3 linked regions of the Geothrix sp. 21YS21S-2 genome follow. The protein of the gene in region 3 interacts with the protein of the main gene of each other region in a pairwise test. Links are inferred from orthologs where the notes say so. Each region holds a gene or a part of one and is shown on either strand. Other genes may lie near its edges.

Evidence for each region.
Region 1: the proteins of RAH40_RS07615 (region 3) and secA interact in binary tests that used the Escherichia coli proteins (3 or more experiments, as listed by UniProt). The link is inferred for Geothrix sp. 21YS21S-2 from one-to-one orthologs.
Region 2: the proteins of RAH40_RS07615 (region 3) and acpP interact in binary tests that used the Escherichia coli proteins (3 or more experiments, as listed by UniProt). The link is inferred for Geothrix sp. 21YS21S-2 from one-to-one orthologs.

Annotation. Positions count from the first base shown.
Region 1 is NZ_CP132910.1:2,213,960-2,217,346, forward strand. What follows is about bases 111-3,343. They hold secA (preprotein translocase subunit SecA), read right to left. Parts: upstream 2,957-3,343; coding sequence 311-2,956; downstream 111-310. Other genes in these bases: rapZ (RNase adapter RapZ), read right to left, coding at 111-255; ndk (nucleoside-diphosphate kinase), read left to right, coding at 3,113-3,343. Also shown: more of rapZ, read right to left, coding at 1-110; more of ndk, read left to right, coding at 3,344-3,387. UniProt on the Escherichia coli protein: Required for protein export, interacts with the SecYEG preprotein conducting channel.
Region 2 is NZ_CP132910.1:4,836,851-4,839,687, reverse strand. Bases 155-2,837 are described here. They hold acpP (acyl carrier protein), read right to left. Parts: upstream 1,775-2,837; coding sequence 1,535-1,774; downstream 155-1,534. Other genes in these bases: RAH40_RS21265 (site-specific tyrosine recombinase), read left to right, coding at 1,844-2,773; fabF (beta-ketoacyl-ACP synthase II), read right to left, coding at 155-1,367. Also shown: RAH40_RS21280 (hypothetical protein), read right to left, coding at 1-63; more of fabF, read right to left, coding at 132-154. UniProt on the Escherichia coli protein: Carrier of the growing fatty acid chain in fatty acid biosynthesis.
Region 3 is NZ_CP132910.1:1,672,847-1,675,901, reverse strand. What follows is about bases 50-2,950. They hold RAH40_RS07615 (thioesterase family protein), read right to left. Parts: upstream 1,751-2,950; coding sequence 1,349-1,750; downstream 50-1,348. Other genes in these bases: RAH40_RS07600 (hypothetical protein), read left to right, coding at 2,708-2,950; RAH40_RS07605 (thioredoxin family protein), read left to right, coding at 2,210-2,623; RAH40_RS07610 (hypothetical protein), read right to left, coding at 1,755-2,093; cysS (cysteine--tRNA ligase), read right to left, coding at 50-1,339. Outside these bases: more of cysS, read right to left, coding at 1-49; more of RAH40_RS07600, read left to right, coding at 2,951-3,055.

The sequences.
Region 1 (3,387 bases), 540 kb from region 3 along the record:
CACGTAGACGGGGATCGAACTGTCGAGGAGGCGGTCGACCAGGGCCGGAAGTTCCTCGGCGAACTCGGGATGGCGGTTGTCCATGCCCACCGCCAGCCGGGGCCGGCTGGGGTTGAGCTTGGCCTCCAGTTCCAGGAGCGGCTCCAGGAGCCGCGCCGGCACGTTGTCCAGCGCCGTGCAGCCGGCGTCCTCCAGGGCGCTCAGCACTGAACGCCTTCCAGCTCCCGACATGCCCGTCACGATCACCAGTTCCATGGAACTAGCGAAACATAAAGCGGGCCGGATGTCAGCCGGAATTTTCCTGTTGTCCCTACTCTTCCTCGAGTCCGCCGGCCGAGAAGCGCATCACCCGCTTGACCACGTCGCCAGGAAGGCCCATCTCCACGAGGGAACCCCGCTCGTCCGGACCCAGCTCGTGCATCTCGGAGGGTTCGCGGAAGAAGGACTCGTCGTCGGGGATATAGGCGGGCTGGGGTTCGACCCGGTAGAGGTAGCTGATGATCTCGTCCTCGTACCCGAACCGCATCTGCTCGAAGTATTCGTAGCTTTCCCGTTTGTACTCGACCAGGGGGTCCTTCTGGCCGTAGCCGCGGAACCCGATGGCCTCCTTGAGGTGGTCCATGACCAGGAGGTGGCGCTTCCAGGCGGAGTCGATGATCTGGAGGATGGCGACCCGCTCGTGCCAGCGCAGGACATCCTCGCTGCCCAGGCGGCGCTCCTTCTCCTCGTAGGCCTCGGCGACCAGGGCGGCCAGCTTCTCGATGGCCTGGGCGCTGCCCATGAGGGCGATCTCGTCCAGGTCCACGCCGTCGAGGGCGTAGAGCTGCTCGAAGCGTTCCTTGAAGCCGGCGACGTCCCGCTCGCCCTTCTCGGGGAGGTAGTCGTGGACCAGGCCTTCCACGATCTCGGCGGCCACGCGCAGCACGTACTCCTTCGTGTTGCCCCGCAGGATCTCGCAGCGCAGGCCGTAGAAGAAGATGCGCTGCTTGTTCATCACGTCGTCGTATTCGAGGAGGTGCTTGCGGATCTCGAAGTGGTGGGCTTCCACGCGCTTCTGGGAGCGCTCGATGGCGCGGGTGACCATGCCCGCCTCGATGGGCTCATCATCGTTCATGCCCAGGGTGCTCATCATGCTCTTGATGCGGTCCCCGCCGAAGATGCGCATGAGGTCGTCTTCGAGGCTCAGGTAGAAGCGGGAGGAGCCGGGGTCGCCCTGGCGCCCGGCGCGGCCGCGGAGCTGGTTGTCGATGCGCCGGCTCTCGTGGCGCTCGGTGCCCAGGATGTGGAGCCCGCCGGCCTCGATGACCTCGGCCTTCTCGGCCTCGGTCTGCCTGGCCATCTCGTCCACCAGGGCGAGGAACTCGGCCGTCTCGCGGCCGTCCTCGTGGTAGATCTCGACGCCGCGCTTGCCGGCCTCCATCTTGGCCATGCCCTCGGGATTGCCGCCCAGGACGATGTCGGTGCCGCGGCCGGCCATGTTGGTGGCGATGGTCACGGAGCCCTTGCGCCCGGCCTGCGCGATGATCTCGGCCTCCTTGGCGTGATGCTTGGCGTTCAGCACGACGTGGCGGATCTTCGCGGCCTTGAGGGCCTCGGACAGGTCCTCGCTGCTCTCGATGCTGGCCGTGCCCACCAGGATGGGCTGGCCCTTGCCGTGCAGTTCCTTGATCTCGGCGACGATGGCGGCCTTCTTGCCGGTCTTGGACGCGTAGACCGTGTCGGCGAAGTCCGAGCGGATCATGGGCATGTTGGTGGGGATGACGATCACTTCGAGCTTGTAGATCTGAAGCAGCTCGCGCGCCTCGGTCTCGGCGGTGCCGGTCATGCCCGCCAGCTTTTCATACATGCGGAAGAAATTCTGGAAGGTCACCGTGGCCAGCGTCTGGTTCTCGGCGTTGACCTCCACGCCCTCCTTGGCCTCGATGGCCTGATGGAGGCCGTTGGACCAGCGGCGGCCCGGCATCATGCGGCCGGTGAACTCGTCCACGATGACCACCTCGAGGCCCTTGCCGTCCTCCTTGTCCCGGACCATGTACTCCACATCCCGCTTGTAGAGGTTGTGGGCCAGCAGGGCCTGGTTGAGGCCGTGGAGCGTCTCGATGGCGGAGGGATCGTAGAGGTTGGCCACGCCCAGGATCTGTTCGGCGTGCCGGATGCCCTCATCCGTCAGGGTGACCTGGCGGTCCTTCTCGTCCACCTTGAAATCCACCTCGGGCTTGAGCTTGGGCACCACGGCGTCGATGCGGAAGTACTTCGACGTGTCCTCCTCGCTGCTGCCGGCGATGATCAGCGGGGTGCGGGCCTCGTCGATGAGGATGGAGTCGACCTCGTCGACGATGGCGAACGTGAAGCCGCGCTGGGTGAAGTCCTCCAGCGACCACTTCATGTTGTCGCGCAGGTAGTCGAAGCCGATCTCGTTGTTGGTGGCGTAGGTGATGTCGCAGCCGTAGGCGGCGCGGCGCTCGTCGTCGGTGAGGCCGTGCTGCACGACGCCCACGGAGAGGCCCAGCCAGCCGTAGAGGCGCCCCATCCACTCGGCGTCGCGCCGGGCGAGGTAGTCGTTCACGGTCACCAGATGGGATCCCTTCCCCGCCAGTCCGTTCAGGTACAGGGGCAGGGTCGCGGTGAGGGTCTTGCCCTCGCCCGTGCGCATCTCGGCGACCTTCCCGTAATGGAGGACCATGCCTCCAATGAGCTGCACATCGAAATGACGCATGCGCAGCACCCGCCTGGACGCTTCGCGAACCACCGCGAAGGCCTCGGGCAGGATGTCGTCGAGAGTCGCCCCTCCTGCAAGCAACTCCTTGAAATAGGGAGTCTTTGCCTTCAGGTCGTCGTCGGAAAGCTCCCGGATCCCCGCCTCGAGGGCGTTGATCTCCTGGACCTTGGCCCAGAGGCGCTTCAGCTCGCGATCGTTTTTCGAGCCGATGAATTTCTTAAGGAGGTTGTCAAGCATGCTGGGTTCCAGTTCCGTCAAGCTCTCCATTTTACATGCGGCGCCACGAATTGCCCACCTTGCGTCGTGAAATCACCGGAGGGTTGCATTCTTGACCATTGCGCTTGAGTGTTCCCGGACCCTCGGGCAAACTGTTGGATTGTTTATGGAGCATCAATGAGCATCGAGCAGACGTTTGGGATCATCAAGGCCAACGCCGTCCAGGACGGCAACATCGGCAGGATCCTGTCCGCCATCGAAAAGGCCGGCTTCACGCTGCGCGGCATGCGCCTCGCCCGCCTCACCCCCTCCATCTGCAAGGGATTCTACGCCGAGCACGTCAACAAGGGGTTCTATCCCGAGCTCGAGGCCTTCATGACCGAAGGTCCCGTGGTCCTCCTCTGCCTGGAGGGCGAGAATGCCATTCTCCGCTGGCGCGAGCTCATGGGCGC
Region 2 (2,837 bases), 3.2 Mb from region 3 along the record:
CCGGAGGGGGGCGCAGAGGATGGCAGCAGCCGCAAGGATCCTACCGGTGGACAGGTGGAACATGGGCCCCCCTCAACGTGTGGTTTCACCTTGATGGGATCAAATTCCTTCAAATCGCCGGCATTGGCAAGCTAAATTTTCCGCAGGACGAGGCAGCCGTTGGTGCCGCCGAACCCGAAGTTGTTGTTCAGGACGTATTCGCCGTCGAAGGTGCCGGCGACGTTGGCCGTCACGTCCAGGTCGCAGTCGGGGTCCTGGTCCACCACGTTGATGGTGGGCGGGATCTTCCCGGTGCCGGCCACGAGGGCCGCCACGATGGTCTCCAACCCGCCCGCCGCGCCCAGGAGATGGCCGGTCATGGACTTGGTGGAGCTCACCTTGAGCCTGGCGACGTGGGCTCCGAAGACGCCCTTGAGGGCGGAGCACTCGATGCGGTCGCCGGCGGGGGTCGAGGTGCCGTGGGCATTCGCGTACCCCACCTGCTCCGGGGCGATGCCGGCGTCCTTGATGGCCGCGGCCATGACGCGCCGGGGCCCGTCGCCGTCCTCGCTGGGGCTGGTGATGTGGTGGGCGTCCCCGCTCATGCCGTACCCGCAGACCTCGGCGTAGATCTTCGCGCCCCGGGCCTTGGCCAGCTCGTACTCCTCGAGCACCACCACGCCCGCGCCCTCGGCCATGACGAAGCCGTCCCGGCCCTTGTCGAAGGGACGGCTGGCCTCGGTGGGGGCCTCGTTGCGGGTGGAGAGGGCGCGCATGGCGCCGAAGCCGCCCACGCCCAGCGGGTTGATGACCGAGTCGCTGCCGCCGGCGATCATGCGGTCGGCATAGCCGAACATGATCTGGCGGGCCGCGTCGCCGATGGCGTGGGTGCCCGTGGCGCAGGCGGTGGCCATGGCCGCGTTCGGGCCCTGGAGGCCGTACTTGATGCTCACGAAGCCGGAGGCCAGGTTGATGATGAGGCTGGGGATGAAGAAGGGGCTCGTGCGCCGGGGACCCCGGTAGCCGTTGGCCTCCTCCCAGATGGTGGAGAGGCCTCCGATGCCCGAGCCGATGGAGATGCCGAACAGCTCCCGCTCGGCCTTGCTCAGCTCGCCCAGTCCCGAGTCGTTCATGGCCTCCTGGGAGGCGGCCATGGCGTACTGGATGAACAGATCCATCTTCTTCTGTTCCTTGCGGTCGATGTACAGGTCGGCGTTGAAGTTCTTCACCTCGCCCGCGATCTTGCACGCGTAGTCGGTGACGTCGAACTTCGTGATCGTCCCGATGCCGCTCCGGCCGGCCAGGAGGTTCTCCCAGGTTTCGGCGACGGTGTTGCCGCAGGGGTTGACGGTCCCCATGCCCGTGATGACGACGCGCCTGCGCTGAATGGTGGTCATGGCCTCACCTCAGATGACAAGGATGCCACAGGCATGGGTCCGGCAACCTCTCCGTTTCACTGGAAACGGGAGGGCTCGGACGTCTGCCTGAAATTTTCTAACGGCGAGCGCCGCAGGACTTTTCGTTCTGCGGCGCCGGGATGGTTCCCAAGGAATGTTCAGGCCTTGGCATTCTTCTCGATGTACGAGATGGCATCGCCAACCGTACGGATCTTCTCCTGCTCGCTTTCGGGGATCTCGATCCCGAAGGCTTCTTCGATGGCCATGATGATCTCAACCGTATCCAAGCTGTCGGCGCCGAGATCGTCAACGAAGTGACTGTTCTCGGAAATGGAATCCTCGGGCTTGGCAAGCTGCTCGGCGATGATCGCAATGACCTTTTTGCGGATTTCAGCCATGGTCTCTCCTTAGAACCTGACGAGGCTAGCATGGCTTTTCCGGAATGCCAAGCGGCTAGACTGGATGGCATGCCGCGACCCGTCCAGAATCCCGTCCCCGAAAGGGGCTGGCCCCTAGGGTGGAGCACCTCCCTGCGCGAGTTCGAGGTCTTCCTCGCCGTCGAGCGCGGGCTCTCCCGCCACACGGTTTCGGGCTACCTCTCCGACCTCCAGCACCTGGCCCTGTGGGCCGCCGGGGCCGGCCTGCCGCCCTCGGACCTGGACCGGGACCGGGTCACGGCGTTCCTGGTGTCACAGCAGTCCACAGGCAAGGCGGCACGGAGCATCGCGCGCCTCTCCTCGGCGCTCCGCCAGTTCCTGGGTTTCATGCGCATGGAGGGCGAAGGCGCCGCGGGCCCCGAGTCCGTGGTGCGCCCGCCGCGCCCTCCCCGCATCCTTCCCAGGACCCTTTCCGAAACCCAGGTGGAGGCCCTCCTGGGCGCGCCCGACCTGAACGCGCCTCTGGGCGTGCGGGACCGGGCGTGGATCGAGCTGCTCTACGCCTCGGGCCTCCGGGTCTCCGAGCTGGCGGGCCTTTCCGGCCTCACGGTGTTCCTGGACGAGGGCTTCCTCAAGGTGATGGGCAAGGGCCGGAAGGAGCGCCTGATCCCCTTCGGCGAGAGCGCCGAGCACTGGGTGCGCCGGTGGCTGGCCCTGCGCCCCTCCTTCAGGCCCCAGGACGACACCCTGTTCGTGGGAAGGCGGGGGGAACCCCTCACCCGGCAGCAGTTCTGGCGCCTCCTGAAGGCCTACGCGGTCCGGGCGGGCATCCGCCAGGAGGCCGTGAGCCCCCATGTGCTGCGCCACGCCTTCGCCACCCACCTCCTGGACCATGGCGCCGATCTGAGGGCCGTGCAGTCGATGCTCGGCCATGCGGACATCTCCACCACCCAGATCTACACCCACGTGCACCAGACCCGGCTCAGGGCGCTGTACGACCGGATGCACCCAAGATCATAAATGTTAATTAATGCATCGTAAATTTTAATGAATTCGATTAATTCAATATTTTAGTTATATTTGG
Region 3 (3,055 bases):
CCTCCCGGCGGCGCTCGATGAGGGCCTCCACCTCGGCGTCCAGGGACGCCTCCTCCTCGTGGGGCCAGCAGGCGAAGACGGCGTTGGTCTCGTCCAGGAAGGCCAGCACGGCGTCCCGCTCCTCCCGCGTCAGGGCGATCCGGTCGTCCTGGGCGTTGATGTCGGTGATGAGGGTGAAGAGCGCCGCCAGGGCCTCGGGGGCGTTGAGGTCGTCGGCCATGCCGGCCCAGAAGCCCTCCCGGGCGGCCTCCACGCGCGCGGCGGGGTCGATGGCCTCCTTCATGGCGCCCTGGCCGGCCAGGGTCCCGTCGCCCTCCATGCGCTTGCGGAACTGGCGGATCCGCCGCAGGGCGTTCTCGGCGCCCTTGAGCCCCTCGAAGGAGAAGTTCAGGACCTTGCGGTAGTGGTTGGACTGGATGGTGAACCGGAAGGTGGCGGGATCGTAGCCCTTGGCCACCAGGTCCCGCAGCGTGAAGAAGTTGCCCAGGCTCTTGGACATCTTCTCGTTCTCCACCAGGAGGAACTCGCCGTGCACCCAGGTGTTGACCCAGCGGTGGCCCAGGCTGCCCTCGCTCTGGGCGATCTCGTTCTCGTGGTGGGGGAACACCAGGTCCACGCCGCCCGAATGGATGTCCACCCGGGGGCCCAGGAGCTCGATGCCCATGGCCGAGCACTCGATGTGCCAGCCCGGCCTGCCGGGGCCCCAGGGGCTCGGCCACCAGGGCTCGCCTTCCTTGGCGGCCTTCCAGAGCACGAAGTCCTGCACGGAGTCCCGCTCGTACTCGTCGGCATCCACGGAGGTCCCGGCCTGCATGCCCTCCCGGTCCAGGTGGGCCAGGCACCCGTAGTGGGCCAGGCCCGCGATGCGGTAGTAGACCGAGCCGTCCCGCACGTAGGCGAGGCCGCGCTCCTCCAGGCTCCGGATCAGGCCGACCATCTGGGGGATGTAGTCGGTGGCGCGGGGCGTGTAGGTGGGCTCGATGACCCGCAGCGCCGCGAGGTCCTCCAGGAAGGCCTTCGTGTAGTGGGCGGTGAGCCGGGCCATGGCCGCGTGGCGGGCCTCGTTGTCCGCGCCGGGGGCCAGGTCCTTCTGGGAGTCGCGGATGATCTTGTCCTCGACGTCCGTGATGTTCATGCAGTGGCGCACCTGGTAGCCCGCGGCCAGGAAGGTGCGCTTCATGAGGTCCTGGAAGAGGAAGGTCCTCAGGTTGCCGATGTGGGCGAAGTTGTAGACCGTGGGGCCGCAGGTGTACAGCGTGACGACCCCCGGCTCCAGGGGCGCCACCGGTTCCACCTTCCGGGTCAGGGTGTTGTGGAGGGAGATCGGCTTGAGGCTCATGTGCCCAGTTTATAGGGCGGAAGCCACCAGGGCCAGCATCGCGTCGGGGAGGGTGCGGTTCCTGCCGTCGGGGCCCGTGACCAGGTGGGTGGTCTCGCCCTCGGCGAGGCGCACCCCGTCGCGGGTGACCTCGTAGCCGAACACCAGCTTCCTGCGCCCGGCCTCCCTGACCCGCGTGGTGACGGTGACCAGCTCGTCGTACCGGGCCGGGGCCCGGTACGTGAGGCTGATCCCGCTCACCGAGAGGAGCACGCCCTGGGCCTCCCACTGGGCGTAGCCGTCGCCCAGCTGCCGGAGCAGGTCGGAGCGGCCCAGCTCCATCCACACCGGATAGACGGCGTGGTGGACGATGCCCATGGCATCGGTTTCGGCGTAGCGGACGCGGATGAGGGTCTGGGCGGCTATGGGCATCCGGCTATTGTAGGGTGATCTTGACCAGATCGCCCTTGTCGGTGGTGAGCTCCAGGAGGATGTCGCCGGACCTGGCGTTCTCCAGGAGGGCCATCAGCTGGTCGATCTTGATGTCCTTCTTCATCTTGCCGTTGATCTTGACTTCGCTGGAATTGGCCATTTCCAGGACGCCCTTCGCCAGGGAGATGGGCATGCGGGCGTGGACCTCCTTGGGGCCGTCCTCGCGGTGGTGGTTGAGGCTGGACTTGCTGACGACGTCCACGACGATGAACTTGGGGGCCTGGGCGATGGCGGAGCCGGCCAGGAGGGTGGAGAGGGCGAGCGTTGCGAACACACTGTTCATGGGGCCTCCGGGAAGGGGACGGGTGGGTTGTGGCCGGTCGAAGGGGGTTACGGGCGGGTTCCCCTTCCGGTTAGGCGGATGTTGACGTAAGGTGGGACACACCGTAGGAGGTCGCCATGAAGCTGGTCCTGATCCCATTCCTCATCGCAGGCACGCTCATGGCCAAGGGCGTCAAGTGGGAGACCAACCTCGCCGCGGCCCAGGCCCGGGCCCGGAAGGAGCACAAGGTCATCTTCATGGACGTGTGGACGGAGTGGTGCGGCTGGTGCATCAAGCTCCAGCGCGACACCTTCCCCGCCAAGGTGGCCGAGGACGCCCTGGCCAGGGTGGTCCCCCTCAGCGTCAAGACCCAGCTCAAGGACGGCTCCCCCACCGCCGATAAGGGCATCGAGGCCACCTACAAGGTCGAGGGCTTCCCCGCCCTGTTCATCCTGGACGAGAACGGCAAGGTCCTTTCCCAGCAGCCCGGGTACCTTCCCGCCGCGCCTTTCGCGGACTGGATCAACAAGTCGGTCGACGCGAAAAAATAGCCAACGGTTGCAGGACGGCATGAATTGCATATCATTTCCGCCATTGACGGAAACGAGTGCTGTTTCCTTTTTTCTGGAGTGGCCATGAAGATTCGGTTGCTGCTGGTTCCGGTGGGGATCGCCGTCCTGCTCGGGTGCGCCACGGAATCCAGGATCGACACGAACAACACGGATACCGAGTCCATCAAGGGCTCGCCCGCGGGCGTCTCGGTCTTCGGATTCATGGATGTCATGACGACCCTCCCCGGGGTCCTGGGCGGCACCTACCCGTCCTGCGTCACGCCCACGGTGAGCGGCACCACCGCCACCCTCGCCCTGGCCGGGTGCAAGTCCGGAAGCGGGGGGACCCTCGCCGGGACCCTGACCCTGGTCGATACCCTGTCGGGCACCACCCACACCTACGTCGAGACCTTCGGCTCCCTCGTCAACACC